DNA from 2 places in the Teichococcus aerofrigidensis genome. Region 1 is predicted to be linked to the other one. Evidence: riboswitches for the same ligand, from Rfam matches in the RefSeq annotation. Region 1 holds a riboswitch; the other holds the start of a gene.
The links. A riboswitch is a leader RNA that binds a small molecule or an ion and turns the genes downstream of it on or off. The one in region 1 is predicted to bind glycine.
Positions count from the first base shown of each region.

Region 1 (14,215 bases):
CCATCGCGCGCGACCAGCGCGCTGCCATGGCCGTCGCCCAGGAAGGCGTAATCCGCGATCGGCCGGTAGTCGCGCCCCGCCGGCTCGGCCTCGCCCTCCAGCGCCGGCAGAGCCAGCGGCTCGGAAGGCCGCATCAGCCGCGCCTCCGGCCCAGCGCGAGACCGACGCCGCAGGCCAGGGCCAGGGCCGCGCCGCCGGCCAGCGCCCGCGCCGCCCCGCCCGAGAGCCGCCGCGCCCGGTCCGTGGCCTCGGCGGCAGAGGGGCCGTCCAGCCGGTCGAAGACGGCGCGCGGCTCGAAGAGATTCCCCGCCGCCTGGGCCGGGCGCGGCGGCGCGGCCGGATCCATCTGCCCGGAGGGCGCGGCGCGGGCCAGGTAGCGGTCGGCGAGGCCCGGCATCAGGGGCCCGAGCAGCGCCATCAGCCCCGCGCCGCCGAGCCAGTGCTCACGGCCGCCATGGATCAGCGCCGCCTCGATGGCGCGGGCCGCCGCCTCGGGCGTCACCGCGCGGCCCATCGGACGGGGGCGGTGCGGCAAGCGCGCCCGGGCCCAGGCGAATTGCGGGGTGTTGACCGCCGGCAGGTGCACCTCGGTCACGCTGATCCGGCTGCCTTCCTGCCGCAGCTCGGCGCGGAGCGAATCCGTGAAGCCCTGGATGGCATGCTTGGCGCCGCTATAGGCGCCCTGCAGCGGAATGCCGTGATAGGCCAGCGCCGAGCCGACCTGGAGGATACGGCCGGGCCGGTTCCGCCCCCGCATCCGCCGCAGGGCCGCCATGGTGCCGTGGACATAGCCCAGGTAGCAGACCTCGGTGACGCGGCGGAACTCCTCCGGGCTGACGTCATGGATCGGGGCGTAGAGCGTGACCATGGCGTTGTTGATCCAGGCGTCGATCGGGCCGAGCACGCGCTCGGCCCCCCCCCGCGGCCCCCTCGCCCGCCGCCGCCTCGACCGCCGCGGCATCGGCCACGTCGCAGGGCAGCGGCAGGGCCTCGGCGCCCAGGGCCCGGACCTCGCGGGCCAGCGCCTCCAGGGGCTCGGCGCCGCGCGCGATCAGGCCGATATGCCAGCCGGCCCGCGCCAGGCGCAGCACCGTGGCCCGGCCCACCCCGGCCGAAGCCCCCGTGACCACCGCCACCCGGTCCCTGTTGCGCATGCCGGCTCCTTCCTCGAATGCCAGGGAAGAAGAGGCGGCCGGCCGGAAAGTTGCCGTTTTGTCATACGGTGCCGCTCTCGCTCCCCGCCCCGGCTTGCCGCATTCTGGAACCGGGGAGATGCCCGACGCGGACAAGGACCCGACGCGGACAAGGAAAGGTCATGCACGCCCGACGCTACAAGGGTCCGATCATCGACGCCCACCATCACCTGTGGGACCTGTCGATGCGCCGCCATCCCTGGATCTCGGGCCGGCATGTCGGTGTGCTGGGCGATGTCAGCCATCTGCAGCAGGACTACCTGATCGACGACCTGCTGGCGGACATGGCGGGCCAGGGCGTCGTCGGCTCGGTGCATGTCGAGGCGCTGTGGGACCGGATCCACGATCCCTCGGAGGAGACGCTCTGGCTGGAGGGGCTGGCGCGCCCGGCGGGAATCGCCGGACGCTATGTCGGCTATGTGCCGCTCGCGGCCGGCGGCGCGGCCGAGATGCTGGAGCGCCAGCTCGCCGCCTCCCCCCGCCTCGCCGGCCTGCGCGAAACCATCCGCTGGCATCCCGATCCGGCGCGGAGCTGGACCCTGCGCGGCCTGACGGAGCACGCCGCCTGGCGCCAGGGGCTCGCGCTGCTGCGCGCGCACGGCCTGGTCATGGAGCTGCTCATGAACCCCTACCAGGCCGAGGAGGTGGCGGCGCTGGCGGCGGCCCTGCCGGACCAGGTCTTCATCGTCGACCACTGCGCCTCGCCGCTCGACCGCGACGCGGCGGGGCTGGAGCGCTGGCGCCGCGGGCTGGCGATCCTGGCGGCGCGGCCCAATGTCGCCATCAAGCTCTCGCACCCGAGCGCCTACAGCGAGGGCACGGAGACAAAGGCGCTGGCGGCCGTGGTGCTGCCCTGCCTCGAGGCCTTCGGGCCCGGGCGGGCGATGTTCGGCAGCGACTATCCCATGGCCCGCCGCAGCATGTCCTACGCCGCCATCTGCGACGGCCTGCGGGAGATCCTGGCCCCCTTCAGCCCGTCGGAGCAGCGCGCCGTCTTTCACGACAACGCGGCGCGCTACTACCGCTTCCCACCGACGGAACCGCCGCGCCTCAGCCCGCCAGAAGGCCCGCGGACGGTGGCCCGGGCGGCCGGGACCCGGCGGCGGGGCTCGCCGAGGGAGAGGCCAGGGGAGCGGCCAGCGGATCCGCCGCCAGGGTGATCGGCCGGCCATGGGGTGTCGCCGCGGCCGCCCGCGCCCAGGCCTGGCGGCGCGCCTCCAGCGCCTCCGGCGCGACGATCCCCTTCTCCGCCAGCAAGGCCTCCAGCGCATCCAGCCACTGCGCGTAGTAGGAGCCGTCGCCGGCGGCGATGCGGCGGCCGAGCGCCTCCGCCCATTCGCCCCAGCCGAAGCATCCCGCCTCGTGCAGGGCCACGGCCATGGCGAAGGCCTGGGCTTCCCAGGGCTCGGCGAAGACCGGACCCTCCGCGTCGCGCGGCAGGCTCAGCGCCTCGGCCGTCGCATCGTCACACCGGCTCAAGATAGGACTCCCAGGCATCGAGGGTGACGGTGACGGCCGGATCGGCGCCCTCGCCCCAGAGCTCGCCGGCGGTGAAACGGACGGCGTAGAGCCATTGCGGCGCCTCGTCGCCGCCCAGCGCCAGCGTGTCCGGAAAGACGAAGACGCCATGCACCCGCTCGATGACACCCCGCCGCCCGCGCGCGTAGCGCGGCAGGCGGGTATGGCCGCCGGTCTGGAAGTTGCGCGCCCGCACGGCCTCCCCCTCGGCGAATCGCGCCGGCGCCCCCGCCGGGCGGGAATAGGGCGAGCCGCGCGCCAGCATCGGCGCGACCTCGGCGGCGGCGAGCGGCTTCAGCGGCCTGCCGGGCCCGTATGCCTTGCCATCGCGCAGTTCGGCCTCGGTCACCAGGCCCTTCTGCAGCAGCAGCTTCTCCAGACCCTTGATCCAGATCTCGTAGTAGCTGGAGGTCAGGTACTCGCCCGGCGGCAGGGTCTCCCGCGCATGCCGCGCGGCATCGATGCTCCATTGCCCGAGCGCCCCGGCCGCGAGCGTCACCGCCAGGGCGCGCTTCTCCCAGCCGGCATGGAAGCGGACCTCCTCCGGCTCCGGCCGCACCGGGCCGAAGCCCTGCATGCCGCCCAGGTCCTGCGCGCCGTTCATGCCGCCGGCTCGCGCGCCAGGGCGGTGCCGATCATGGAATCGCGGCTGACGAGATCGGCCAGCCGCGATTCCTCCCAGTCCTCGGTGCCGGCGGGCCGGCGGGGGATGACGAGGTAGCGCGTCTCGGCCGTGGAATCCCAGACGCGGATGCGCGTCGTCTCCGGCAGGGTGACGCCGAAATCGGCCAGCACGCCCCGCGGATCGAGCACGGCGCGGGAGCGGTAGGCGGGCGACTTGTACCAGGCGGGCGGCAGGCCCAGCACTGGCCAGGGGTAGCAGGAGCACAGGGTGCAGACGACCATGTTGTGCTCCGCCTCGGTGTTCTCCACCGCCACCATGTGCTCGCCCTGGCGTCCGGTATAGCCGAGGGAATGGATGGCGGCCGAGGCGTCGCGCCGCAGCCAGTCGCGGAAGTCGGGATCGGCCCAGGCCTTCGCCACGACGCGGGCGCCGTTGCGCGGGCCGATGCGCGTCTCGTAGGTCTCAATCAGCGCGTCCAGCGCGGCCGGATCGGCGTAGCCCTTCTCGACCAGCAGGGATTCCAGCGCGCGCACGCGCAGCGCCATCCCCGAGAGCTCGCTACCCTCGTCATGATGGTCATGGTCATGGTGGTGATGGTGATCGGGCCCGCTCATCGCCGCTCTCCCTGCCTGGGACACGACACCATTCCGCCGGGCGCCGAAGGGGTCAAGACCGGAGGGGGCGGGGCCGGAAATGCCGGGGGCGGCGGAGCACCCGGAGGCCTCCGCCGCGCGCCGTCAGCCGGCCTCGCCGAGGCGGCTCTTGAGATCCTTGGCCGGCTTGAACTTCACGGTGCGGCTGGCGGCGATCTCCACCACCTCGCCGGTGGCCGGGTTGCGGCCCTGGCGGGCGGCGCGCTCGCTCACCGCGAAGGAGCCGAACCCGGCCAGGCGAACCTCGCGCCCGGCCCCGAGGGTGTCGCCCAGGGTCGACAGCACGGCCTTCAGCACCGCATCGGCCTGGGTCTTGGGCAGGCCCGTGGCGGCGGCGGCGGAATCGATCAGATCCTGGCGGCTCAGCGGGCGGGTATCTTCGGTCAAGGCGTCACTCCGACTTGGTGGTAATGCCCGAGGAGAGACACAACCGCCCGTGGCCGGTCAAGCGCGCGCCCGGCCCGGAAGGCCCGCGAAGCCCCGCCTTCCACAGGTTTTTTGGCGGGACGGCCCGAAAATGACGCTCCTGTCATCCCCGGGCGGGCCGGGACCCGCAGCGGCGGGCTGGGCGGCGCGGCGGGCCCGGCCTAGAAGACGGGGAGAGACAGGGAGACAGAGAATGCCGGTTCACCCCCTTCACCGTCGCCAGGGCGCCGCCCGCTGATGCGGGTCCTCGTCGCCGGCCGCACCGGCCAGCTCGCCCTGGCGCTCTCCCGCCGCCTGCCGCGGGACGGGCACGAGGTCACCGCCCTGGAGGCGCCCGAGCTGGACCTGACGGACGCGGCCTCGATCGCCCGCGCCGTGGCCGACACGGCGCCGGAGGTCGTCATCAACGCCGCCGCCTATACGGCGGTGGACCGCGCCGAGGACGAGCGCGACCTGGCCTATGCCATCAATGCGACCGGCGCGGCCCTGCTGGCCGAGGCCGCGGCCCGGCGCGGCCTGCCCTTCGTGCATGTCTCCACCGACTATGTCTTCGACGGGCTGAAGGGCAGCCCCTATGTCGAGACCGACGCCGCCAGCCCGGCCGGTGTCTATGGCGCCTCCAAGCGCGCCGGGGAGGAGGCCGTGCTGGCCGCCAATCCCCGCTCCGCCATCCTGCGCACCGCCTGGGTCTGCAGCGCCGACGGCAACAACTTCCTCAAGACCATGCTGCGCCTCGGCGCCGAGCGGGAGACGCTCAGCGTCGTCGCCGACCAGCACGGCGCGCCCACCTTCGCCGCCGACCTGGCAGAGGCCATCGCCCGGATGCTGCCGCGCCTGGCCGCCGCCGGGGCTGGCGACGAGGCCTTCGGCCTGTTCCACCTGACCGGCGCGCCCTGGACCACCTGGCACGGTTTCGCCGCCGAGATCTTCGCCCAGGCGGCGGAACGCGGCGCCAGGGTGCCGACGCTAAAGGCCATCACCACCGCCGAGTATCCGACCAAGGCGCGGCGCCCGGCCGATGGCCGGCTGGATTGCGGGCGGATCGGCCGGGTGCACGGCATCGAGCCGGCGGACTGGCGCCGCTCGCTGGCCGCCGCGCTGGAGGTGCTGCTGCCCCGCTGAGGCGAGAGGGCCGATTGTGCTTGACGGCGCCGGCGCGGCTTTGCCACCCTGCGCCGCGTCCGCCGAAGCCAGGCAGGAGAGCGCGGCAGGCCCTCGTCAGAGGCGCCATGCCGCCGCCGACGGAGCAACCCCCCAGGAAACTCTCAGGCACCCGGACTGCAGGGCGAGGACGATCTGGAGAGAGGCGGACCGGGCATGGCCCCGGCACCGCCCGCCGAAGGGGATATCCCGGCGCGCCGGGTTAAGCTCTCAGGCACCGTGACAGATGGGGGCAGACGGGCGCGGCCGAGGACCGCACCGCGCTGCCGCGCCATCCTCACGGAGACGGCTCGACCCATGAGCAAGATCGCCATCATCGGCGCCGGGATCACCGGCGTGACCACCGCCTATGCCCTGCTGCAACGCGGCCACCAGGTGGTGCTGCTCGACCGGCACCGCTATGCCGCGATGGAGACCTCCTTCGCCAATGGCGGCCAGCTCTCGGCCAGCAATGCCGAGGTCTGGAACAGCTGGGCGACGGTGCTGAAGGGCATGAAGTGGATGCTGCGGCAGGATGCGCCGCTGCTGCTGAACCCCCGCCCTGGCTGGCACAAGTACAGCTGGATGGGCGAGTTCCTGGGACAGATCCGCCACTACCGCGCCCATACGATCGAGACCACACGCCTGGCCATCGCGGCGCGCAGGCACCTTTTCGACATCGCCGCGCTGGAGGGCATCGACTTCGACCTGGAGCGGCGCGGCATTCTGCACATCTACCGCGACCGGCCGGGCTTCGAGGCGGCGCAGCGCACCAACGCGCTGCTGACCGAGGGCGGGCTCGACCGCCGCGCCGTGACGCCGGAGGAGATGCGCGCCATCGAGCCGGCGCTGCAGGGCACCTATTACGGCGGATTCTTCACGCCCTCGGATTCCACCGGCGACATCCACAGGTTCACCCGCGGCCTGGCCGAGGCCTGCCAGCGCCATGGCGCCCGCTTCGTCGCCGAGGCCGAGGTCAGCCGCATCACCCACACCGCGCGCGGCATCGAGATCGCCTGGGACAAGGCCGGGCGGGGCGTGCCGGGCGGCGTGGAGGTGGTGGACCGCCTCGTGGTCTGCGCCGGCATTGCCAGCCGCCGCTTCGCCGCGCTGCTGGGCGACCGCGTCAACGTCTATCCGGTGAAGGGCTATTCCATCACCGTGCACCTGGACGATGCGCGGAGCCAGGACGCCGCGCCCCAGGTCAGCCTGCTGGACGACGCCACCAAGATCGTCACCAGCCGGCTGGGCCGCGACCGCTTCCGCGTCGCCGGCACGGCCGAGTTCAACGGCGAGAACCGCGACATCCGCGCCGACCGCGTCCGGCCCCTGGTCGATTGGGTGCGCGACCTCTTCCCCGAGGTCAGCACGGCGCGCTGCGTCCCCTGGGCGGGGCTGCGCCCGATGACGCCGGGCATGATGCCGCGCATCGGCCGCGGCAGTCGTCCGGGCGTCTTCTACAACACCGGCCATGGCCATCTCGGCTGGACCCTCTCCGCCGCGACGGCGCAGATGGTGGCCGAGGCGATCGGCGAGGAGGCGCGGCGCAACATCGCCGCCTGAGGCGGCCGGGCCGCGTCTCGCGGGATTGTGAGGCACGCCGGACTCCTCCGTGACTCCTGAGCCGAATCAATCGCTTGACGCGTCTCGTGACCGTCCCGCTAGCCTGCGGCGCATGAGCCTTCCTGTCCTCGCGGCGGCGCCCGACCCCACCACGCCGCTCTACTACGCGCATGGCTATGCGCTGCATCTCCTCTGCGCCTGCGGCCAGGAGGCCTGGCCGACGGTGGAGGAGATCGCGCTCTCGCGGCGTTTCGCCCGCGACACCCGCCTGGCCGACCTGCCGCGCCGCCTGCCCTGCGCGGGTTGCGGCGCGACGCCGGAGCTTCGGGCGGTCCTGCCGGCCCCCCGGGCGGGACAGGGCGGGCGCTAGCACCGGCGGCGGCTTCACGCCCGGCGCCCTTCGGCGCACTCTGCCGCCTCACCGGGAAGGAGCACGGCGATGCGGGGCATGGTGGTGGCGGCGCAGCCGGAAGCGGTGGAGGCCGGGGTCGAGGTGCTGCGGCGCGGCGGCAACGCCGTGGATGCCGCGATCGCCTGCGCCTTCAGCCAGGGCGTCGTCGATCCGCAGATGTGCGGCATCGGCGGCTTCGGCGCCATGCAGCTCTGCCTGCCGCGCCAGGGCGTGCACACGGTGCTGGAATTCTTCTGCCGCGCTCCGCTCGCCGCCACGCCCACGATGTGGACGGAGAAGTTCATCGGCCAGTCGCGCGACGGCTTCGTCTTCCTGCTCTCCGACCAGGGCAACGATCTCGGCCACGGCGCCATCGGAACGCCGGGCAATGTCGCGGGCTATTGCGAGGCGCTGTCGCGCTTCGGGACGATGCCGCTGGCCGAGGTGATGGCGCCGGCCATCGCCCAGGCGCATCGCGGCGTACTGGTGCGGCCCTACATGCACTACTACTGGACCATCGACCACGGCGGCGACGGCCAGGTGAATGTCGAGGACAAGCTGCGCTTCAGCACGGAGGGGCGGCAGGTCTATTTTCGGCCGGACGGGCGGCTGAAGCGCCCCGGCGAGACGCTGCGCAACCCCGGGATGGCGCGCACGCTGGAGCGCATCGCCGCCGGCGGCGCGGAAGAGTTCTATCGCGGCGCCCTGGCGCGCGAGATGGTCTCGGACATCCAGGCGGGCGGCGGGCTGATCACCCTGGAGGATCTGGCCGCCTATCGCGTGCGGGAGAAGGCGCCCGTCTGGGGTCGTTACCGCGGCCTACGCATCGCCTCCAACCCGCCGCCCGCCGGCGGCGCCTCGCTGATCGAGCTGCTGCAGATCCTCGGGCATTTCGAGCTCGGCGCGCTCGGCCATGGCAGCACGGAGCACCTGCGCCTGCTGGCCGAGGCGATGAAGTGGATGACCATCGACAGGGACGCCCATATGGGCGACCCCGACTTCGTCGACGTGCCGCTCGGCCGGCTGCTCTCGCCGGAGCACGCCGCCCTGCTCGCCGGCCGCATCCGCGCCGGCGAGGTGGCGCATGTCGAGCGCGCCGGGGAGCCCCTGGACCCGCCGGACACCACCGTGGTCTGCGTCGTCGATGCCGAGGGCAACGCCGTCTCGCTGACGCACACGCTGGGCATCCCCTCGGGCGTCATCACGCCGGGGCTGGGCTTCATGTACAATGGCTGCATGAGCGGCTTCGACCCGCGCCCCGGCCGCGCCGCCTCCATCGCGCCGGGCAAGAGCCGCGGCAGCGCCATGGCGCCGACGATCCTCTTCGAGGGCGAGGCCCCGGTCATGGTGCTGGCCGCGCCGGGCGGCACCTACATCGTCCCGGCCCTGGCCCAGGCGATCATGAACGTGGTGGATTTCGGCATGGGCATGGCCGAGGCCGTGGCGGCGCCGCGCATCGTCGCGCTGTCCGACACCATCGACCTCTGCAACCGCATCCCGCACGGCACCGAGGCGGCGTTGCGGGCCATGGGCTATCCCACGGCGCGCTCCTACCAGAGCCACGCCTTCGGCGCGCCGCATGGCCTGCTGCTGCGCGACGGCCGCTGGGAAGGCGGCGCCGACCCGCAGCGGGACGGGATGGCGATGGCGGCCTGAGCCGGACGGAAGCGCCGCCTCAGCCGCGGCGCGGCCCATCCTGGGCCGGATCGGTGCTCACCCAGTAGGTGCCCTCGAACGGCACGGCCGAGAAGCGGCGGTTGATCTCCTCCAGCGTCGCGGCGGGATCGAGATCGGCGAAGAGGTCCGGCCGCCCCCAGCGGGCCACCGCCTCGGCGGCGACCATGCCGATCGGGCTGCCGGTGAAGAAGTTCCACAGCCCGTGCAGCCGCCCGTCGCGCACCGCGCCGAGGCTGCGCCATTCCGCCTCGCGCGCCAGCCGGGCCAGGCTCTCCCGCGCCACGGCCGCCGGCACGCCGCTGCCCAGGGCCAGGCCGCCGTCCCGGCCATCGCCGGACAGCGCCAGGCCGGTGCCGATCACCAGATCCGGCCGCATCGCCAGCACCTGCTCCAGCCCGGTCAGGCCGCCATCCGCCAGCCCGGCCTGGCCCTCGGTCGCGTTGCGCAGCCCGGCGGGCGCCAGGTACTCGCCGCCGCCCGAGGCGCCGGCCACCCAGCAGCAGGGCCAGCGGCCGGGGAAGGCGGTCAGCAGGGCCAGGGGCCCCGGCGGGCGGCCGGCAACGCGCTCGCGGAGACGGGCCAGCCGCGCCTCGTGCAGGGCGACGAATTCCGCCGCGGCCTCGCGCCGGTCCAGCACCTCGCCCAGCAGGCGGATGCTGGGGCCGACATTCTCCAGCGGCCTGCGGAAGACATCGATGAACAGCACCGGGATGCCGGCGGTCTCCAGCAGCGCCAGCTCCTGCGCCGAATCGTCGCGCCGCCTCTGCCACGCGCCGAGGATGACGAGATCCGGCCGCAGCGAGAGCACGCGCTCCAGCGAGAAGGCCTGCCCCACCCCGCCCGTCACCTCCGGCACCGTGGCCAGCGCCGGGAAGCGGCGCAGCCAGGCCTCGTGGCTCCGCGGGTCGGCCTGGCGCAGATCACCGCCCATGCCGGCCAGCAGCGAGACCGGATCGGGGTGCAGAAGCCCCATGGCCAGGAGCTGGAAGCTCTCGCCCAGCAGGATGGCCCGTGGCGGCGCCTTCAGCGTCACGGTCCTCCCCGCCATGTCGGTGACGCGCCGCGGCCAGGCGGGCTGCGCCGCGGCGCGGATCGCCGGCAGCACCAACGGCGTGGCCAGGAGCGAGAGGAAGCCGGCGCGGGTGAGGCGCACGGATCAGCCCAGCCCGTTCCTGACGAAGCGGCCACCGCGCAGGATGGCGCGCAACGCCGCCTCCCGCTGCAGCAGCGCCGGGTCGCGGTAGGGATCGCCCTCGACCACCAGCAGGTCGGCATGGGCGCCGGGGGCGATGACGCCGATCTCCCCCTCCATCCGCAGCAGCCGCGCCGCGACGGTGGTGGCCGAGGCGATGATCTCGGCCGCCGGAAGCACCCGGGCGCGGATCTCGAACTCCATCGACTGGTGCCGGTGCAGCCCGCCCAGCAGGTCGGTGCCGAAGGCCATGGGCAGGCCGGCGCGGCGCATGATGTCGAGCGATTCGAGGCCCGAGCGCCGCACCGTCTCGATCTTGGCGACCGATTCCGGCTTCAGCCCCATGGCCGCGCCCTCCATCGCCAGGGCCTCGTAGGTGACCAGCGTTGGCACCGCGATCGCCCCGGCCGCCGCCGCCTGCGCCGCCGTCTCGGCGGTGATCAGGTTGCAGTGCTCCAGGGAATGGACCCCGCATTCCACCGCCCGGCGGATCGCCACGTCGGTGTAGAGATGCGCCGAGACATAGGTTCCGAAATTCTCCGCCTCCTCGACCACCGCGCGGATCTCCTCGCGCGAGAAGCCGAGGGCGTGGATCGGGTCGCTCGGCGAGGCGACGCCGCCATTGGCCATGATCTTGATGAAGCGGGCCCCCGCCTTCAGCTCCTCGCGCGCGGCGCGGCGCACGGCGTCCACGCCGTCGCAGAGGCGGCCGAGCGCGCCGACCCGTTCGGAGAAGATGCCGGGCCGGTCGTCGAAGGGGCTGCGCAGGTCGGAATGCCCGCCGGTCTGGCTCAGCGCCTTGCCGCAGACGACGAGGCGCGGGCCCTCCACCAGCCCCTCCTCGACCGCGATGGCCAGGCCGGCATCAGCGCCGCCCACGTCGCGCACCGTGGTGAAGCCGCGCATCAGCATGCCGCGCATCACCGCCCCGGCGCGGAAGGCCGCCAGCGAGGAGGGCTGCATGGCATTGGCGCCCAGATCGACCATGGCGGCGATGACGTGGACATGCGCGTCGATCAGGCCGGGCATCAGCGTGAGGCCATCGAGGTCCAGGCGCGTCGCCGAGGCGCTGTGGATCGGGCGGTCCGACACCTCGCGCACCCGGCCGCCCTCGACCAGCACGGAGAAGCCGTCCAGCAGCCGGTCCCGCGCCGGGTCCAGCAGGCGTCCGCCGGTGAAGAGGAAGGATTCCATCGCGCTGCTCCATGCTCGCCGGCGTGGCCGGCGGCCCGCCTCTTGCTTCCTCCTCTAGGCACTTCAGCAGGGAGCGTGAAGATGGCTTTGTCACGTCGCGGACTCATGGCCGCCGGGGCCAGCGGATTGATCGGCGGCGGGTTGGGCCTGCCCATCCCGGGCGCAGTCCGCGCCGCGCATGCCCAGGCGCCGGGCACGAGCGGCGGCACCATCCGCTACGGCATCTCGATGGCCGACATCCCGCAGACCACCGGCCAGCCGGACCGCGGCGCCGGCGCCTACCAGTTCACCGGTCACACGATCTACGATCCGCTGGTGGCCTGGGAGATGGATGTCGCCGAGCGTCCCGGCAAGCTGGTGCCCGGCCTCGCCACCTCCTGGGAGACCGATCCCGCCGACCGGACGAAGTGGATCTTCCGGCTGCGCCCGGGCGTCACCTTCCATGACGGCAGCGCCTTCGACGCCGATGCGGTGATCTGGAACTTCGAGAAGGTGATGAACAGCCAGGCGCCGCACTTCGACAACCGCCAGGCGGCGCAGGTGCGGCCGCGCCTGCCCTCCGTCGCGGCGTGGCGGAAGCTGGACGCCATGACGGTCGAGGTCACCACCAAGGCGGTGGACAGCCTCTTCCCCTACCAGCTGCTGTGGTTCCTGATCTCCTCCCCCGCGCAGTACGAGAAGCTCGGGCGGAGCTGGGAGAAATTCGCCTTCGAGCCCTCCGGCACCGGCCCCTTCCGGCTGGCGAAGCTGGTGCCCCGCGCCAGCGCCGAGCTGGTGCGGCATGACGGATACTGGAACCCGGCCCGCCGGGCCAAGGCGGAGCGCATCATCCTGCTCTGCGCGCCGGATGCCGTCTCGCGCACCAACGCGCTGATCGGCGGGCAGTTCGACATGATCGAGACCCCCGCGCCCGACATGGTGCCGCAGCTGCGCGCCTCCGGCTCGCGCATCGTCGAGAACGTCACGCCGCATGTCTGGAACTACCATCTCTCGCTGCTGGAGGGCTCGCCCTGGCGCGACATCCGCCTTCGCAAGGCGGCCAACCTCGCCATCAACCGCGAGGAGGTGGTGGCGCTGATGAACGGCCTGGCCAAGCCGGCGGTGGGCGTGGTGGACCCCTCCTCCCCCTGGTTCGGCAAGCCGGGATTCGAGGTGAAGTACGACCCCGACGCCGCGCGCAAGCTGGTGGCCGAGGCCGGCTACGGCCCGCGCAACCCGCTGAGGACAAAGTTCCTGGTGGCGACCGGCGGCTCGGGGCAGATGCTCTCCATGCCGATCAACGAATACTGCCAGCAGTCGCTGCGCGAGGTCGGGCTGGAGATCGAGCTGGTGCCGGTGGAGCTGGAGGTGCTCTACACCTGCTGGCGCCAGGGCGCCGCGGGGGAGCTGGCGAAGCGCAACGCCGTCACCGCCAACAATGTCGCCTATGTCACCTCCGACCCGCTCTACGCGCTGATCCGCTTCTTCCATTCGAAGCAGGTCGCGCCGACGGGGGTGAACTGGAGCCACTTCAGCGACGCGGAGGTGGACCGGCTGATCGACCAGGCGGTGACCAGCTTCGACACCGCCGAGCAGGACCGGCTGATGGCCGAGGTGCACCAGCGCGTGGTGGACGAGGCGTTGCTGGTCTTCGTCGTGCACGACACCAACCCGCACGCGATGACCCGCAAGGTCGCCGGCTACACCCAGGCGCAGCACTGGTTCCAGGACCTGACGACGCTGGCCTGAGGCGCCGCCGGGAGGGCCGCGCCCCTCCCGGCCCCGCCGCTCACAGCGGCGGGCGCCGCTCCATCCAGCCCGCCGCCTGCTCATAGGCCTGGGCAACGCGCAGCAGCATCGCCTCGTCATGGTTGCGCCCGACGAGCTGCACCGAGAGGGGCAGGCCATTGGCCGCGAAGCCGGCCGGCACGGCGAGGGCCGGATGACCCGTCGCGTTGAACGGGCCGGTCAGGGGATGCTGCCAGCGGAACGGGCCCTCATCCACCGCATCGACCCGCGGCGCGGCCGCGGCGATGTCGGGGCAGAGGATGGCGTCGCAGCCGGCGAGCACGGCATCGACCTCCGCCGCGATCATCCGCCGCAGCCGCTGCGCCTGCACGTAATGCGGCCCGGTCACGAAGGCGCCGACCATCAGCCGCTCCCGCGTCACGCGGCCATAATCCTGCGGCCGCTCGCGCAGGTCCCGCTGGTGGATGGCGAAGCCCTCGGCCAGCAGGATGACCTGCAGGCAGGCATCCATCACCCGTCGCGGCGGCAGCCTCACCTCGACGATCTCGGCGCCGAGCAGGGCGAGCAGCTCGGCGGCGGCGGATAGCGCCGCCGAGGTCTCGGCATCCAGCAGCGCCTCCTCGTTGAAGCGCGGGGCGATGCCGATGCGCAGGCCGGCGACACCGGCCCGCAGCTCGCGCAGATAGTCGCCGGGCGGCACCGGGGCCGAGGCCGGGTCGCGCGGATCGTGCCCGGCCAGCACCTGCATGGCCAGGGCGCAGTCCTCCACCGTCCGGGTCAGCGGGCCGGTATGGTCCATGCCGAAGCTCAGTGGCACGACGCCGTGGCGGCTGAGCCGGCCATAGGTCGGCTTCAGGCCGACCACGCCGCAATAGGCGGCGGGCAGGCGGATCGACCCGCCGGTGTCGCTGCCCA
Region 1 is NZ_JBSXMU010000008.1:23,660-37,874, reverse strand. Features, by position in the region: gene ACVMLK_RS03770 (glycoside hydrolase family 15 protein) at 1-134, opposite strand, end outside; gene ACVMLK_RS03765 (SDR family oxidoreductase) at 134-904, opposite strand; gene ACVMLK_RS03760 (SDR family NAD(P)-dependent oxidoreductase) at 840-1,154, opposite strand; gene ACVMLK_RS03755 (amidohydrolase family protein) at 1,316-2,353, shown strand; gene ACVMLK_RS03750 (nitrile hydratase accessory protein) at 2,244-2,672, opposite strand; gene nthB (nitrile hydratase subunit beta) at 2,659-3,315, opposite strand; gene nthA (nitrile hydratase subunit alpha) at 3,312-3,950, opposite strand; gene ACVMLK_RS03735 (HU family DNA-binding protein) at 4,074-4,376, opposite strand; gene rfbD (dTDP-4-dehydrorhamnose reductase) at 4,653-5,537, shown strand; glycine riboswitch at 5,601-5,706, shown strand; glycine riboswitch at 5,710-5,804, shown strand; gene ACVMLK_RS03725 (D-amino acid dehydrogenase) at 5,874-7,118, shown strand; gene ACVMLK_RS03720 (hypothetical protein) at 7,231-7,488, shown strand; gene ggt (gamma-glutamyltransferase) at 7,558-9,165, shown strand; gene ACVMLK_RS03710 (ABC transporter substrate-binding protein) at 9,185-10,339, opposite strand; gene ACVMLK_RS03705 (amidohydrolase family protein) at 10,343-11,572, opposite strand; gene ACVMLK_RS03700 (ABC transporter substrate-binding protein) at 11,654-13,300, shown strand; gene ACVMLK_RS03695 (amidase) at 13,341-14,215, opposite strand, start outside.

Region 2 (14,215 bases), on a different contig from region 1:
CCGGAGGGGGCGGTGCTGCTCGACCATGCCGAGCAGATGCTGGAGAAGCGGGCCGAGATGCTGCGCGCCGTGGCCAGCCCCGCGACCATGCGCGGCACGCTGCGCATGGGCCTGTCGGAGACGCTGGTGCACACCCTGCTGCCGCGCCTGGTGGAGCGGATCGGCGCGGCCTATCCGGCCATCGTGCTCGACATGGTGGTGGACATCACGCCGACGCTGCGCGCCGGGCTGCTGGCGGGGCAGATCGACATCGCCATGATGGCCGGCACGGTGGAGCCGGGGCAGGGGGTGAGCGAGCCGCTCTGCGACTATCCGCTCTGCTGGGTGGCGAGTCCGCGCCTCGGCCTGCCGGAGGGGCCGCTGCGCCTGGCCGAGCTGACGCGCTGGCCGATCCTGAGCTTCTCGCACGGCACCAATGTCTCGGCCGACCTGCGCCGCGCCTTCGCCGCCGCTCCGGCGCCCGGGCTGCGCCTCTGGGGCAGTGCCTCGATCACCGCCATGGCGCGGCTGGCCGAGCAGGGGATCGGCGTCTCGGTCATGCAGGAGGTGCTGGTGCGGCGGGAGCTCGCGGCGGGAACGCTGCGGCCGCTCACGGTCGCGGATGTCACCCTGCCGAGGGTCGGGTTCCACGTGGCCTATCTTCGGCGGCCCGACAGCCACCTCGCCGCCGCCGCGGCGCGGCTGGCGCATGAGGTGGCGGGGGAGCCGCTGCCCGACGAGGGGTGAAGGCCGGCTCCGATAAGAATTCCGGATCAGTCCGATCCAAAATGACAATTCGACAAGGCGCCATGGCTGGAGTGCGATGCGGCGATCATCCGGCGATATGGAGGGCTTCCGGCATGGACCACACCCCACCGCTGCGCGAGACCGGCTATGACCTGCGCCAGCGCATCCGGCGCGGCGCCTGGACCCGCACCACGGAGGGCCTGGCCCCCGGCTATGTCCAGGCCAACCTGGCCATCCTGCCGCGGGCCCTGGCGCCCGACTTCCAGCGCTTCTGCGCGCTGAACCCCAAGCCCTGCCCGCTGCTGGCGAGCTCCGAGCCGGGCGACCCCGCGCTGCCGGGCCTCGGCCGCGACATCGACATCCGCACCGACGTGCCGCGCTACCGGGTCTGGCGCGACGGCGAGCTGGTCGAGGAGGTGGAGGACATCTCCGCCCTGTGGCGCGACGATCTGGTGACCTTCGCCATCGGCTGCTCGCATTCCTTCGAGGAACCGATGCTGGCCGACGGGCTGCGCCTGCGCCACATCGAGCGCGGCCATCCCGTCCCGGTCTACTACTCCTCGATCCCGTGCGTGCCCTCGGGGGTCTTCCACGGGCCGATGGCGGTCTCGATGCGGCCCTTCCGGCCGGCTGACGCGATTCGCGCCATCCAGATCACCTCGCGGTTCCCGGCTGTGCACGGCGCGCCGGTGCATCTGGGCCATCCGGAGCAGATCGGCATCCAGGACCTGGCGAAGGTCGATGACGGCCATCCGACCGAGGTGATGCCGGACGAGATTCCGCTGTTCTGGGGCTGCGGCGTGACGCCGCAGACGGTGGTGCGGGCCTCGCGGCCCGAGTTTTGCGTCACGCATGCACCCGGCCATATGCTGGTGACCGACCTGCTGAACTCCCGCCTTTCCGTCTTCTGAGACCGACAAGGAGCACGACACGCTGATGCCTTCCGCACGTCTCGCCGCCGATATCGGCGGCACCTTCACCGACCTGGCGCTGGAGCGCGGGGCGGAGCGCTGGACCGCCAAGGTGCTGACCACGCCGGCGGCGCCGGAGCGGGGGGTGCTGGAAGGCATCCGCGTGGTGCTGGAGAAGGCGGGGATGACGCCTGCCGATGTCGAGATCTTCATCCATGGCACGACGCTCGCCACCAATGCGGTGATCGAGCGCAAGGGCGCCCGGACGGCCCTGCTGACCACCGAGGGCTTCCGCGACGTCCTCGCGCTCGGCAACGAGTCCCGCTACGACCAGTATGACCTCAACATCCAGCTCCCCCGTCCGCTGGTGCCGCGCCGCTGGCGCGTCGCCGTGCCGGAGCGGCTGGACAATGAGGGCCGCGTCCTGCTGGCGCTGGACGAGGCGGCGCTGCGCGAGCGGATCGCCTTCCTGAAGTCCGAGGGGGTGGAGAGCCTGGCCATCGGCTTCCTGCATGCCTTCGTCAATCCGGCGCATGAGCGGCGCGCCGCCGAGATCCTGGCCGAGGCATGGCCGGAGGTGCCGGTCTCGCTCTCCTCCGAGGTCTCGCCCGAGATGCGGGAGTGGGAGCGTTTCTCCACCACCGTCGCCAATGCCTATGTGCAGCCGCTGATGGCCAGCTACCTGCACCGGCTGCGCGACGGGGTGAAGGAGGCGGGCTTCGCCTGCCCGCTCTTCCTGATGCTCTCCGGCGGCGGGCTGACCACGCTCGACACCGCCGCGCGCTTCCCGATCCGGCTGGTGGAATCCGGCCCGGCGGGCGGCGCCATCTTCTCGGCCCATGTCGCGCGGCAGCGGGGCCTCGACAAGGTGCTCTCCTTCGACATGGGCGGCACCACCGCCAAGGTCTGCCTGATCGACGACTTCGCGCCGCAGGCCAGCCGCACCTTCGAGGTGGCCCGCGTCGGCCGCTTCAAGAAGGGCTCCGGTCTGCCGCTGCGCATCCCGGTGATCGAGATGGTGGAGATCGGCGCGGGTGGCGGCTCGATCGCGCAGCTCGACGCGCTGGGCCGCATCCAGGTCGGCCCCGAGAGCGCCGGCGCCGATCCCGGCCCGGCCTGCTACGGCCGCGGGGGCACCAGGCCGGCGGTGACCGACGCCAATCTGGCGCTCGGCCGCTACGAGCCGGCGCTCTTCGCCGGCGGGCAGTTCCCGCTGCGGACGGAGCCGGCGAAGGCGGCGCTCGCGGCGCATATCGGCGAGGCGCTCGGCCTCTCGCCGGAGATGGCGGCGCTCGGCGTGGTCGAGATGGTCGACGAGAACATGGCCAATGCCGCGCGCGTCCATGCCATCGAGAGCGGCAAGGGCTATGAGGGCCGTGCCGTGATCGCCTTCGGCGGCGGCGGGCCGGTGCATGGCTACCGCGTGGCCGAGAAGATCGGCGTGTCGCGGATGCTGGTGCCCTCCGGCGCCGGCGTCGGCAGCGCCATCGGTTTCCTGCGCGCGCCGGTGGGCTACGAGGTGGTCAAGAGCCTCTATCAGCGCTTCCGCAGCTTCGACACCGTGGCGGTGAACGCGCTGCTCGCCGCCATGTCGGCCGAGGCGCGCGGCGTGGTGGAGCGGGGCAGCTTCGGCGCGGCGCTGGAGGAGAGTCGCATCGCCTATATGCGCTATGTCGGGCAGGGGCACGAGATCGCCGTCCGCCTGCCGGCGCGGGACCTGGAGGGCGCCGATATCGCCGCCATCCGCGCGGCTTATGACACGGAGTACGCCCGCTTCTACGACCGCCCGGTGCCGGGCAGCGATGTCGAGATCCTCTCCTTCGCCGTGACGGTGCAGACCGTGCTGCCGGGGGTGGCGCCCGCCGCCGAGGCCGCGCCGGCCGCGGCGCCGGCCCCGGTCCGGACCCAGGCCGTGCGCGACACCAGCAGCGGCGCCGTGGCCGAATGGCCGGTCTATGACCGCGAACAGGTCTCGCCCGGCGCCCTGCTCTCCGGCCCCTGCATCGTCGCGGAGGCGGAGACCAGCACCCTGGTCGGCCCCGGCTGGACCTGCCGGATGGATTCCCTCGGTTACCTCGAGCTGACGAAGGAGGCCGCGTGATGGACGCCCTCGAGACCATCCAGCGCCAGATCCAGTGGAACCGCCTTATCGCGGTGGTCGAGGAACAGGCGCAGACCATGATCCGCACCGCCTTCTCGACCACGGTGCGCGAGGCGGGCGATCTCTCGGCCGGCATCTTCGACCTCCAGGGGCGCATGCTGGCCCAGGCCGTCACCGGCACGCCGGGCCACGTCAATTCGATGATGGAATCCGTCGGCCACTTCCTCGCCAAGTTCCCGGCGGAGACGATGAAGCCGGGGGACCACTACATCACCAACGACCCCTGGCTCGGCACCGGTCACCTGCATGACCTGACCGTGGTCTCGCCCGCCTTCCGGGACGGGAAGATCGTCGGCCTCTTCGCCAACACCGCGCATGTCATCGATGTCGGCGGCCTCGGCATGGGGCCGGAGGGGCGCAGCGTCTTCGAGGAGGGGATGTACATCCCCATCGTCAAGTGCTTCGACCAGGGCGTCGCCAACGAGACCTTCTTCGACTTCATCCGCGCCGGCAGCCGCACCCCGGTCGAGCTGGAGGGCGATGTCTATTCGCTCTGCGCCTGCAACGACGCCGGCATCAAGCGGCTGGTCGAGATGCTGGACGAGTTCGGCATGGACAGCATCGACCCGCTGGCCGGCTACATCTTCGACAGCTCGCTGAAGGCGACGCTGGCCGAGATCGCGAAGCTGCCCGGCGGCACCTACCGCGCCGAGATCGCCTCCGACGGCTATGAGGCGCCGGTGACGCTGAAGGCGGCGATGACCATCCATGGCGATCGCATCGTGGTGGACTATGCCGGCACCTCGGGCCTCTCGGGGCGCGGCATCAACGTGCCGCCGGCCTATACGCGCGCCTATGCCTGCTTCGGCATCAAATGCGTCGTCGCGCCCGAGATCCCGAACAACTGGGCGAGCCTCGCCCCGTTCCAGATGCAGATCCCCGAAGGGTGCATCCTGAACGCGCCGCGGCCCTTCCCGGTCTCGGTCCGGCATGTGGTGGGCCAGCTCCTGCCGGACCTGATGATGGGCTGCCTGCACCAGGCGGTGCCCGATCGGGTGGTGGCGGAGGGCTCCTCCTGCCTGTGGAACCCGCCGCTGCGCGGCGGCGCCCAGGTCTCGGGCGGCGAGGCCGAGCTGCCGGACTTCGAGATCATCACCTTCAACTCCGGCGGCACCGGCGCGCGGCGCGGCTTCGACGGGCTGGACGGCACCGCCTTCCCCTCCGGCGTGCGCACCATGCCGGTGGAGGCGACCGAGAACGTGGCGCCGGTGATCTTCTGGAAGAAGGAGCTGCGGCCGGATTCCGCCGGCCCGGGCCGCACCCGCGGCGGCTTCGGGCAGGTGATGGAGATCGGCACCAAGGGCGAGGCCGAATTCGCCGTGAATGCCATCTTCGACCGCGTGGCCAACCCGCCGAAGGGCCGCGAGGGCGGCGGCGAGGGCGCGCCGGGCTGGGTCGGGCTGGCGGATGGCACGGTGCTGCGCACCAAGGGCTACCAGGTCATTCCGAAAGGGCGGCGCCTGCTGCTGAAGCTGCCTGGTGGCGGCGGCATGGGCAGCGCGCTGGAGCGCGATCGCGCCCTCGTCGCCGCCGATGTCGCGGACGGGCTGGTCAGCGAGGAGGCGGCGAAGCGCGACTACGGCGCCTGAGGCCGGCAGGGGCGGTGCGCGGCGGGGCCCCGGGCCCCGTCTCGAGACGATCGTCCCGGAGGAGTAGCGCGGCGCCTCAGCGCGGCCCGCGCTCGCGGTTGAACGCCAGCTCCTCCGGCGTCAGCACGAAGCCGAGCCAGATGGTCTTGCCCGCCGCCTCCTGCGGATTGCCGGGCAGGCGGATCAGCAGCTCCTCGCCCTCGCTCCGCACCCGCGCGACATTGGGCGGGAACTCCACCTGCAGCACATAGGCCGCGCGGTCACGGATGCTTTCACCCTCGGCCACGGCCACCATATAGGGGATCTGGGCGGTGCGGCCCTGGGCCGCCGGCCCGCGCTCGGCGGTGAAGGCCGGCGTCAGGGTGACGTCCAGCCCGGCATGCTTCGGGGCGTAGTCGCATTTCGCCTGGAAACCCGCGAGGGAGGCATTCAGCGTCATGGCCGTCAGATCGCGCCCGCCGCCCGGGCGGAACCGCGTCAGGTCCGCCGCGTCGGCCAGCACGGCCACATGCGGGCAGGGGGCGGTGGCCTCCGCCAGCAGTGGCGCCGGGCTGCCGCCGCACCCTGCCAGCAGCAACAGCGCGCCTCCCGCCGCCGCCACGCCACCCCGGAGCTTCCATGCCTTGACCATGCCGCCTGTCTTCCCCTTAGTGCCGTTGAATCGCCGCCCGGCTTTCCGGCCGACCCTCGCCGCATGAATGACCACGCCCCCATCGAACAGGCTCGCATGACCGTCAAGCCCGCCCTCCACGTCCTGCTCGCCGGCCCGCGCGGCTTCTGCGCCGGCGTGGACCGCGCCATCCGGATCGTCGAGGAATCGATCCGCCGCTTCGGCGCGCCGGTCTATGTGCGCCACGAGATCGTGCACAACAAGTTCGTGGTGGAGAACCTGGAGGCCCAGGGCGCCATTTTCGTCGAGGAGCTGGACGAGGTCCCGGAGGACGCGCCCGTGGTGTTCAGCGCCCATGGCGTGCCCAAGGCGGTGCCGGCCGAGGCGCGGCGGCGGCAGATGATCTACCTGGACGCGACCTGCCCGCTGGTCAGCAAGGTGCACCGCGCCGCCGAGCACCAGGCGGCGGCCGGGCGTCATATCCTGCTGATCGGCCATGAGGGCCATCCGGAGGTGGTCGGCACCATGGGCCAGCTGCCGGAGGGCGCCTTCACCCTGATCGAATCGGTGGAGGATGCCGAGGCCAAGCCGGTGCCCGACCTGCCGCTGACCTACACCACCCAGACCACGCTCTCGGTCGAGGATACGGAGGGGATCGTGGCGGCGCTGCGCCGGCGCTTCCCCGACATGGCCGAGCCGACCAAGGACAGCATCTGCTACGCCACCACCAACCGCCAGGCGGCGGTCAAGGCGATCGCCGCCCGGTCCGAGCTGATGGTGGTGGTGGGCGCGCCCAATTCCTCCAACAGCGTCCGGCTGCGCGAGGTGGCGGAGCGGGCCGGCTGCCCGCGCGCCATCATGGTGCAGCGGGGCGCCGAGCTGGACCCCGGACTGGCCCGCGGCCTCTCCACCATCGGCATCAGCGCCGGCGCCAGCGCGCCGGAGGTGCTGGTGGAGGAGGTGCTGGACCGGCTGCGCGAGCACTTCGCCGTGACCACCGAGGAGGTGGTGGTGGCCGAGGAGACCATCACCTTCAAGCTGCCGCCCGCCCTGGTCAAATAGCCGCTTCCTGCGTACTGACACCTGCGGCGCGGTGCGGACCCCGCGCCGGGGCAACCAGCATGGGGCGCGGATGGCGGTCTATACCGAGGTCACGGACGAGGCGCTGCGCGCCTTCCTGGCCGATTATGCACTGGGCGAGCTGCTCGCCTTCCGCGGCATCGCGGAGGGTGTGGAGAACAGCAACTACGCGGTGAAGACCAGCCATGGCGACTTCATCCTGACGCTCTACGAGAAGCGCGTCGACGCGGCCGAGCTGCCCTGGTTCCTCGGGCTGATGCGCCATCTGGCCTCGCGCGGGGTGTCCTGCCCGCTGCCGGTGGCGGCGCGGGACGGGGTCGCGCTGCGCGACCTGGCCGGGCGGCCGGCGGCGATCTGCACCTTCCTCCCCGGCACCTGGCCGCGCCGGGTGCGGCAGCAGCACTGCGCGCCGCTGGGCGCCGCCCTGGCGCTGCTGCACGCGGCGGGGGAGGGCTTCCGCGCCGAGCGCCCGAACGGCCTCGGCCCCCGCGCCTGGGCACCGCTGCTCGACCGCTGCCGCGAGGCCGGTGACACGGTGCAGGCCGGCCTGATCGCCGAGCTCGACGGGCATCTGGCCGGCATCCAGCGCGACTGGCCGCACGACCTGCCGCGCGGCCACATCCACGCCGATCTCTTTCCCGACAACGTCTTCTTCCTGGAGGAGGAGCGCGGCACGCCGCGCGTCTCCGGCCTGATCGACTTCTACTTCGCCTGCACCGACTTCCTGGCCTATGACCTGGCGATCTGCCTCAATGCCTGGTGCTTCGAGCCGGACCTGTCCTTCAACGTGACCAAGGCGCGGGCGCTGCTCGGCGCCTACCGGGCGCTGCGGCCGCTGGGTGCGGCCGAGCTGGAGGCGCTGCCGGTGCTCTGCCGCGGCGCCGCCATCCGCTTCCTGCTGACCCGGCTCTACGACTGGACGCACACGCCGCCCGGCGCGCTGGTGACGCGCAAGGACCCGCTGGAATATCTGCGCCGCCTGCGCTTCCACGCCGAGGCCCGGGATGCCGCCGCCTATGGCCTCTGACGTCTTCGCGGAAGCCCCTTCCGAGGCCGCCGGCCGCATGGTCGAGATCTGGACCGACGGCGGCTGCAAGCCCAACCCCGGCCCCGGTGGCTGGGCCGCCATCCTGCGCTATGGCGAGGCCGAGAAGGAACTCTCCGGCCACGATCCCGCGACCACCAACAACCGCATGGAACTCACCGCCGCCATCATGGCGCTGGAGAGCCTGAAGCGGCCCTGCACCGTGCTGCTGCACACCGACAGCGAATACGTCCGCAACGGCATCAGCCGCTGGATCAACGGCTGGGTGCGCAACAACTGGCGCAACGCCGCCCGCGACCCGGTGGCGAACATGGAGCTGTGGCAGCGCCTGCTGGCGGCGGCGAAGCCGCACCGGGTGGAATGGCGCTGGGTGCGTGGCCATGCGGGGGATGTGATGAACGAACGCGCCGACCGGCTGGCCACGGCGGCGCGGCAGAGCGGTGGGGCCTGAGCGGAACCGCCGCCGTCCGGGGCCGGTGTCGGAGCATCTGCTCCCGATCCGGTCATTCGCCTGATCGGGATCTCCGCTAGCTCCGCTTGCCGCGCTTGCGGGATGGGGCCTTGCCCTTGGGGCCGCCGGCCGCGCCGCCGGTCCAGAAGGCGGTCATCGCCTGCGCGGCGGTCCGCGCCGCCTGGGACCGCTGTCGCCCGGCCTGGCCGGCCATGACGCCGCGCGCCGCGCCGGTCCAGGCATTGGCGCCACTCAGCATCAGGCTGAGCAGCAGGTTCTTCTTCATCCAGGGATTCGGCACGGGACCTCCTGTCGCGGCGCCCGGGACCCGGCCCGACGCCGCCGGACGGGAAGCGCCCGGGCGCGGGCAGGGTTGCGCCGCGCCGGCCACTTCCCCGTCGCCCGGCTCAGAGTGCGATGCGCGCCACGCTCTCCAGGTCCAGCGAGCCGCGCTTCGGCGCCGCCTTCACGGTGGCGAAGAGCGCCTTGCCCTGCTCGTCCAGCGCCAGGCTGTTGGGGTGCACCGGCAGCGGGACGCTGGCGCGCCGCTCGAGGCTGTCCAGCGCTAGCACGGTCACCACCCCGCCGGCGCGGCTGCTGACATAGAGCTGGTTGCGCCCGGCATCCGCCAGAAGCGCCACCGGCCCCTCGGGCACCGGCCCCTCGGCCAGCAGCTTGCCGGTCTCCGGGTCCAGCGCCACCACCCGGTTGCCCGGATTGCGCGAGGCGAAGCCCGGCACGTTCTTCTCCTGCATCTTGCGGATGCCCTCGAGGCCCTGGTCGACCGCCAACAGCCGCTGACGCGGCGCGTCCCAGGCGAGGTTCAGCGGCTGCTCGGCGCCGCCGGCGGCGAACTGCTTCACCACCGCCAGGCTCTCGGTATTCACGGTGACGAGCTGGCCTGCCAGGGTGGAGACGAAGACGCGGTCGCCCGAGGGATGGAGGGCGATGCCGCTGGCGCCGGGCCCGATGCCGGAGACGGTCCTGGTCAGGCGCAGCGCCCTGGTGTCCACGACGTAGAGCACGCCGTCCTTGAGCGACAGGCCGGCGAGGTAGAGGCGGCCGCGGGCCGGGTCGAGCGCCAGGCGGCGCAGGCCGTAGGGGGCCTCCTCCTTGCCGTCCTCGCCGCGCACCTTCGGCGCCAGGGTCAGCGTGCCGACCACGCTGTTCGCCGCGACGTCGATGGCGCTGACCGCGCCGTCGATCGCGTGGCTGACATAGAGCCGGCCGGCCGCATCGTCGAGGATCACGCCGAAGCCCTTCAGCGGCAGCGGGATCTCGGCCTGCACCGCCAGCGTCTGCGGGTCGAGGCGGAAGACGCGGCTCGGCGGGGCGCCCTCGCTGAAGCCGCCGGCCGAGGCGACGAAGAGGGCACGCTGGCGCGGGCTGTAGGCCAGCTCGTAGAGGTGCGGGGCCAGCTCCTGCCGGGTGGCCAGGCGCTGCGCCAGGGCCGGGCGCGCACCCAGCAGCGGGGCCAGCAGGCCGGCCGCGCCCAGCCCGAGGGCGTGGCGGCGGGTCAGCGGGAACGGGTGGGAAGGCTGCGGCATGATGGGTCCTCCGGCGCCGGATGGCGCGGTGTGCCTATACGATAATGATAATCATTTTCAAGCGGGAGCCGGCCTTACCCGCCCCGGCGGCAGACCAGCCTGGGCTGGCGCAGCGGCTGGTTCGGCGCCAGCCGCTTCGGCAGCGCCAGGGCCGGGCGCAGGCCGGGCGCGCAAAGCCCCTGGCCCAGCCGCGCCGGCAGCGGCACCTGCCCGCCGCGGCCCCAACCGGCGCCGAGCCGCGCCATGGCGACCCGGCGGCTATAGGCCAGGCCGCGCTCCGCCTCGCCCGAATGGTAGCGCGCGATGGCCCGGCCCCAGTCGCCATGCGCGGCATAGAGGCTGCGCAGGAAGCGGATGGCGTAGCGGACATTGGCACGCGGCTCGAAACCCTCCTCCAGGCTGGCGAAGGCCTGGGGGTGGTGCATCAGGTTCACCTGCATGCAGCCGATGTCGATCGAGCGGGTGCCCCCGGCCAGCCGCGCGGCGACGGCGGCGATGGCGCTGTTCTTGCTCGGCGCGGTGAAGCCCTCACCGGCGGCGTTCCAGGTCCAGGGCCAGGAGGCCGGGCGGCCGGAAGGGTCGGTGCCGCCGCTTTCCACCAGGGCGATGGCGCCGAGCAGGCCGGGCGGCAGGCCGGAGCCCGGCTCCTCCGCCGCGATCGCCTGGCGGCAAAGCTGCCAGTCCGCGGCGGCGCGCTGCGCCCGGGCCGGGCCGGCGCTGAAAGCGAGGCAGAGCAACGGGGCCAGCAGGAGCGGCAGGAGGCGCATGGCCAGCAGATGCCTTGCGGCGCGCACCCGGGTCAAGGGTGGCGGGGGGGGGGAGGTGTGGCGGGGGTCGGGCGTGACCGGAGGGCGGCGCGGGCCGCCGCGCCGCGCGATCCCCGCTTGCGCAGCGCTCCGCGCTCGGGCATGAGGGCCTGACCCGCTGATCCCACGCGGGAGAGAGTGGCGCATGCCATCGCCGAAGGCGCAACCGGCCCCCGGAAACGCTCAGGCACAAAGGGCCGCGTGGGGAAGGGGCCTCTGGAAAGCCCGGCGCCTGGCGACAGGCAATGGCACCGACGGAGTAAGGCGCGCAACGCCCGCGCTGAATCTCTCAGGTCATCGGACAGAGGGGGGCCACAACCCTGACCCGCCACGCGCGAGCGCGGCGCTGGAGGTTCCGTGGCCGAGACCCTGCTTGAAACGCCCCTGGCGTCCCTTCACCGTGAGCTCGGCGCCCGGATGGTGCCCTTCGCCGGCTATGCCATGCCGGTGCAGTACCCGGCGGGCATCCTGGCCGAGCATCTGGCGACGCGGCGCGGCGCCACGCTGTTCGATGTCTCGCATATGGGCCAGGCGGAGCTCCGGGGCGAGGGCGCGGCGGAGGCGCTGGAGCGGCTGACGCCCGCCGATGTACGGATCCTGAAGCCGGGGCGGCAGAAGTACGGCCTGCTGACCACCGAGGCCGGCGGCATCCTCGACGATTTCATGGTCGCCAATCTCGGGGACCGGCTGTTCCTGGTGCTCAACGCCAGCCGCAAGGATGTGGACTGCGCCGCCATCGAGGCCGCGCTGCCCGCCGGCGTCACGCTGAACCGCCTGCCGGACCGTGCCCTGCTGGCCTTCCAGGGGCCGGCGGCGGTGCCCGCCCTGGCGGCGCTGGCGCCGGATGTGGCGGCGTTGCCCTTCATGGGCGTGGCCGCCACCCGCATCGGCGACATCCCCGTCCTGGTCAGCCGCAGCGGCTATACCGGCGAGGACGGCGTCGAGATCAGCGTCGCCGCCGACCGGGCCGAGATCCTGGCCCGCGCCCTGCTGGCCCTGCCGGGAGCCGCCCCGGCCGGGCTGGGCGCGCGGGATTCGCTGCGGCTGGAGGCCGGGCTCTGCCTCTATGGCAATGACATCGACGAGACGACCAGCCCGGTCGAGGCCGGCCTGACCTGGACCATCGGCAAGCGCCGCCGCACGGAGTGGAACTTCCCCGGCGCCGCGCGCGTTCGCGAGGAACTGGAGAACGGTCCGGCGCGGCTGCGCGTCGGCATCCTGCCCGAGGGCCGCCAGCCGGCCCGCGCCCACACCGCCATCGCGCTGGGCGGCGAGACGGTGGGCGAGGTGACGAGCGGCACCTTCGGCCCCTCGCTGAACGGCCCCTGCGCCATGGGCTATGTGGCGCGTGGCCATGCCGCCGACGGCACGGCGCTCGAACTGATGGTGCGCGGCAGGGCGATTCCCGCCCGGGTCGCCGCCACCCCCTTCATCCCTCACCGTTACGCCCGATAAGGACCGCCACCATGGCCGAGCTGAAATTCTCCCGCGACCACGAATGGGTCCGGCTGGACGGCAATATCGCCACCATCGGCATCACCGACCACGCGCAGACCGCGCTGGGCGATGTGGTCTTCGTCGACCTGCCCGAGGCCGGGCGGCAGGTGGCGGCGGGCGACGCCGTCGCCGTGGTGGAGAGCGTGAAGGCGGCGTCCGACGTCTATGCCCCGGTCGGCGGCACCATCACCGAGAGCAACGCCGCGCTGGCCGACGACCCGGCCATGGTGAACAGCGCCGCGCAGTCGGAGGGCTGGTTCTTCAGGATGGAGGTGGCCGACCCCTCCGAGCTGGATGCGCTGATGGATGCCGAGGCCTACCAGGCCTTCGTCGACAGCGAAGCCTGAGCGGACGCGGAAGGGGAGCGGGCATGAGCAGCGCCATTGACGAGCTGAACCGGCTCGAGGACCACGCGGCCTTCGGCAGCCGCCATATCGGGCCCTCCGCGGCCGAGGTGGCGGAGATGCTGAAGCTGGTGGGCGCCGAGAGTCTCGAGGCGCTGGCCGAGCGGACCGTGCCCGCCGCCATCCGCGGCCAGGATTTTTCCCAGTTGCCTGCTCCGGTGTCGGAAGCGGAGGTCATCGCCGAGCTGCGTGGCCTGTCGGAGCTGAACACGCCGCTGCGCTCGCTGATCGGCATGGGCTATCACGGGACGCATGTGCCGCCTGTGATCCTGCGCAACGTGCTGGAGAACCCCGGCTGGTACACGGCCTACACGCCCTATCAGGCGGAGATCGCCCAGGGGCGGCTGGAGGCGCTGGTCAACTTCCAGACCATGGTCTGCGATCTCACCGGCCTGCCGGTCGCCAATGCCTCGCTGCTGGACGAGGCGACGGCGGCGGCCGAGGCGATGGCGCTGGCGCTCGCCGCCACGCGCGGCCGCTCGCACACCCTGCTGGTCGCCGATGACGTGCACCCGCAGACGCTGGCGGTGATCCGCACCCGCGCCGAGCCGCTGGGGCTCACGGTCGAGGTCGTGCCGGTGAGCGGGATCGCCGCCGCCTGCGGGGCGCGGAAGCCCTTCGCCCTGGTGCTGCAATATCCCGGCACGACCGGCGCGGTGCGCGACATCGCGCCCGAGATCGCCGCCGCGCAGCAGGCGGGTGGGCTCGCCATCGTCGCGGCCGATCCGCTGTCGCTCACGCTGCTGACGCCGCCAGGCGAGATGGGCGCCGATGTCGTCATCGGCTCCAGCCAGCGCTTCGGCGTGCCGATGGGCTATGGCGGGCCGCATGCCGCCTATATGGCGGTGAAGGATGCCTACAAGCGGCTGATGCCCGGGCGCCTTGTCGGCGTCTCGGTCGATGCCGCGGGGCGGCCAGCCATGCGCCTCGCCCTGCAGACGCGCGAGCAGCATATCCGCCGCGAGAAGGCGACCTCGAACATCTGCACCGCGCAGGTGCTGCTGGCGGTGATGGCCGGGATGTACGCCGTGTGGCACGGGCGCGAGGGGCTGACGCGCATCGCGCGGCGCGTGGCCCTGCAGGCGCGGCTGCTGGCCGATGCGGCGCGGCGCGCGGGCTTCACGCTCCGCCACGACGCCTTCTTCGACACCGTCGCCATCGAGGCCGGTGACCGCGCCGATGCGCTGATGGCGGGCGCCCTGGCCGACGGCTTCAACCTGCGCCGCATCGACGCCACGGGCGTCGGCATCGCGCTGGACGAGACGGTGACGCGGCGCGAGCTGGAGACACTGGTGGCGCTGCTCGGCGCCGTGGGCGGGGCGAAGCCGGCGCTGGCGGAGCTCGAGGGGCAGGGCGGCATCCCGGATGCGCTGGCACGCCACTCGGCC
Region 2 is NZ_JBSXMU010000052.1:7,429-21,643, reverse strand. Features, by position in the region: gene ACVMLK_RS12395 (LysR family transcriptional regulator) at 1-726, shown strand, start outside; gene ACVMLK_RS12390 (putative hydro-lyase) at 840-1,637, shown strand; gene ACVMLK_RS12385 (hydantoinase/oxoprolinase family protein) at 1,663-3,738, shown strand; gene ACVMLK_RS12380 (hydantoinase B/oxoprolinase family protein) at 3,738-5,387, shown strand; gene ACVMLK_RS12375 (hypothetical protein) at 5,464-6,018, opposite strand; gene ispH (4-hydroxy-3-methylbut-2-enyl diphosphate reductase) at 6,115-7,059, shown strand; gene ACVMLK_RS12365 (homoserine kinase) at 7,130-8,104, shown strand; gene rnhA (ribonuclease HI) at 8,094-8,573, shown strand; gene ACVMLK_RS12355 (hypothetical protein) at 8,650-8,874, opposite strand; gene ACVMLK_RS12350 (YncE family protein) at 8,981-10,120, opposite strand; gene ACVMLK_RS12345 (transglycosylase SLT domain-containing protein) at 10,195-10,914, opposite strand; glycine riboswitch at 11,046-11,136, shown strand; glycine riboswitch at 11,140-11,234, shown strand; gene gcvT (glycine cleavage system aminomethyltransferase GcvT) at 11,284-12,381, shown strand; gene gcvH (glycine cleavage system protein GcvH) at 12,393-12,770, shown strand; gene gcvP (aminomethyl-transferring glycine dehydrogenase) at 12,794-14,215, shown strand, end outside.
Region 2: linked by a shared signal. The riboswitch ahead of gcvT (glycine cleavage system aminomethyltransferase GcvT) and the one ahead of ACVMLK_RS03725 (D-amino acid dehydrogenase) in region 1 are both predicted to bind glycine.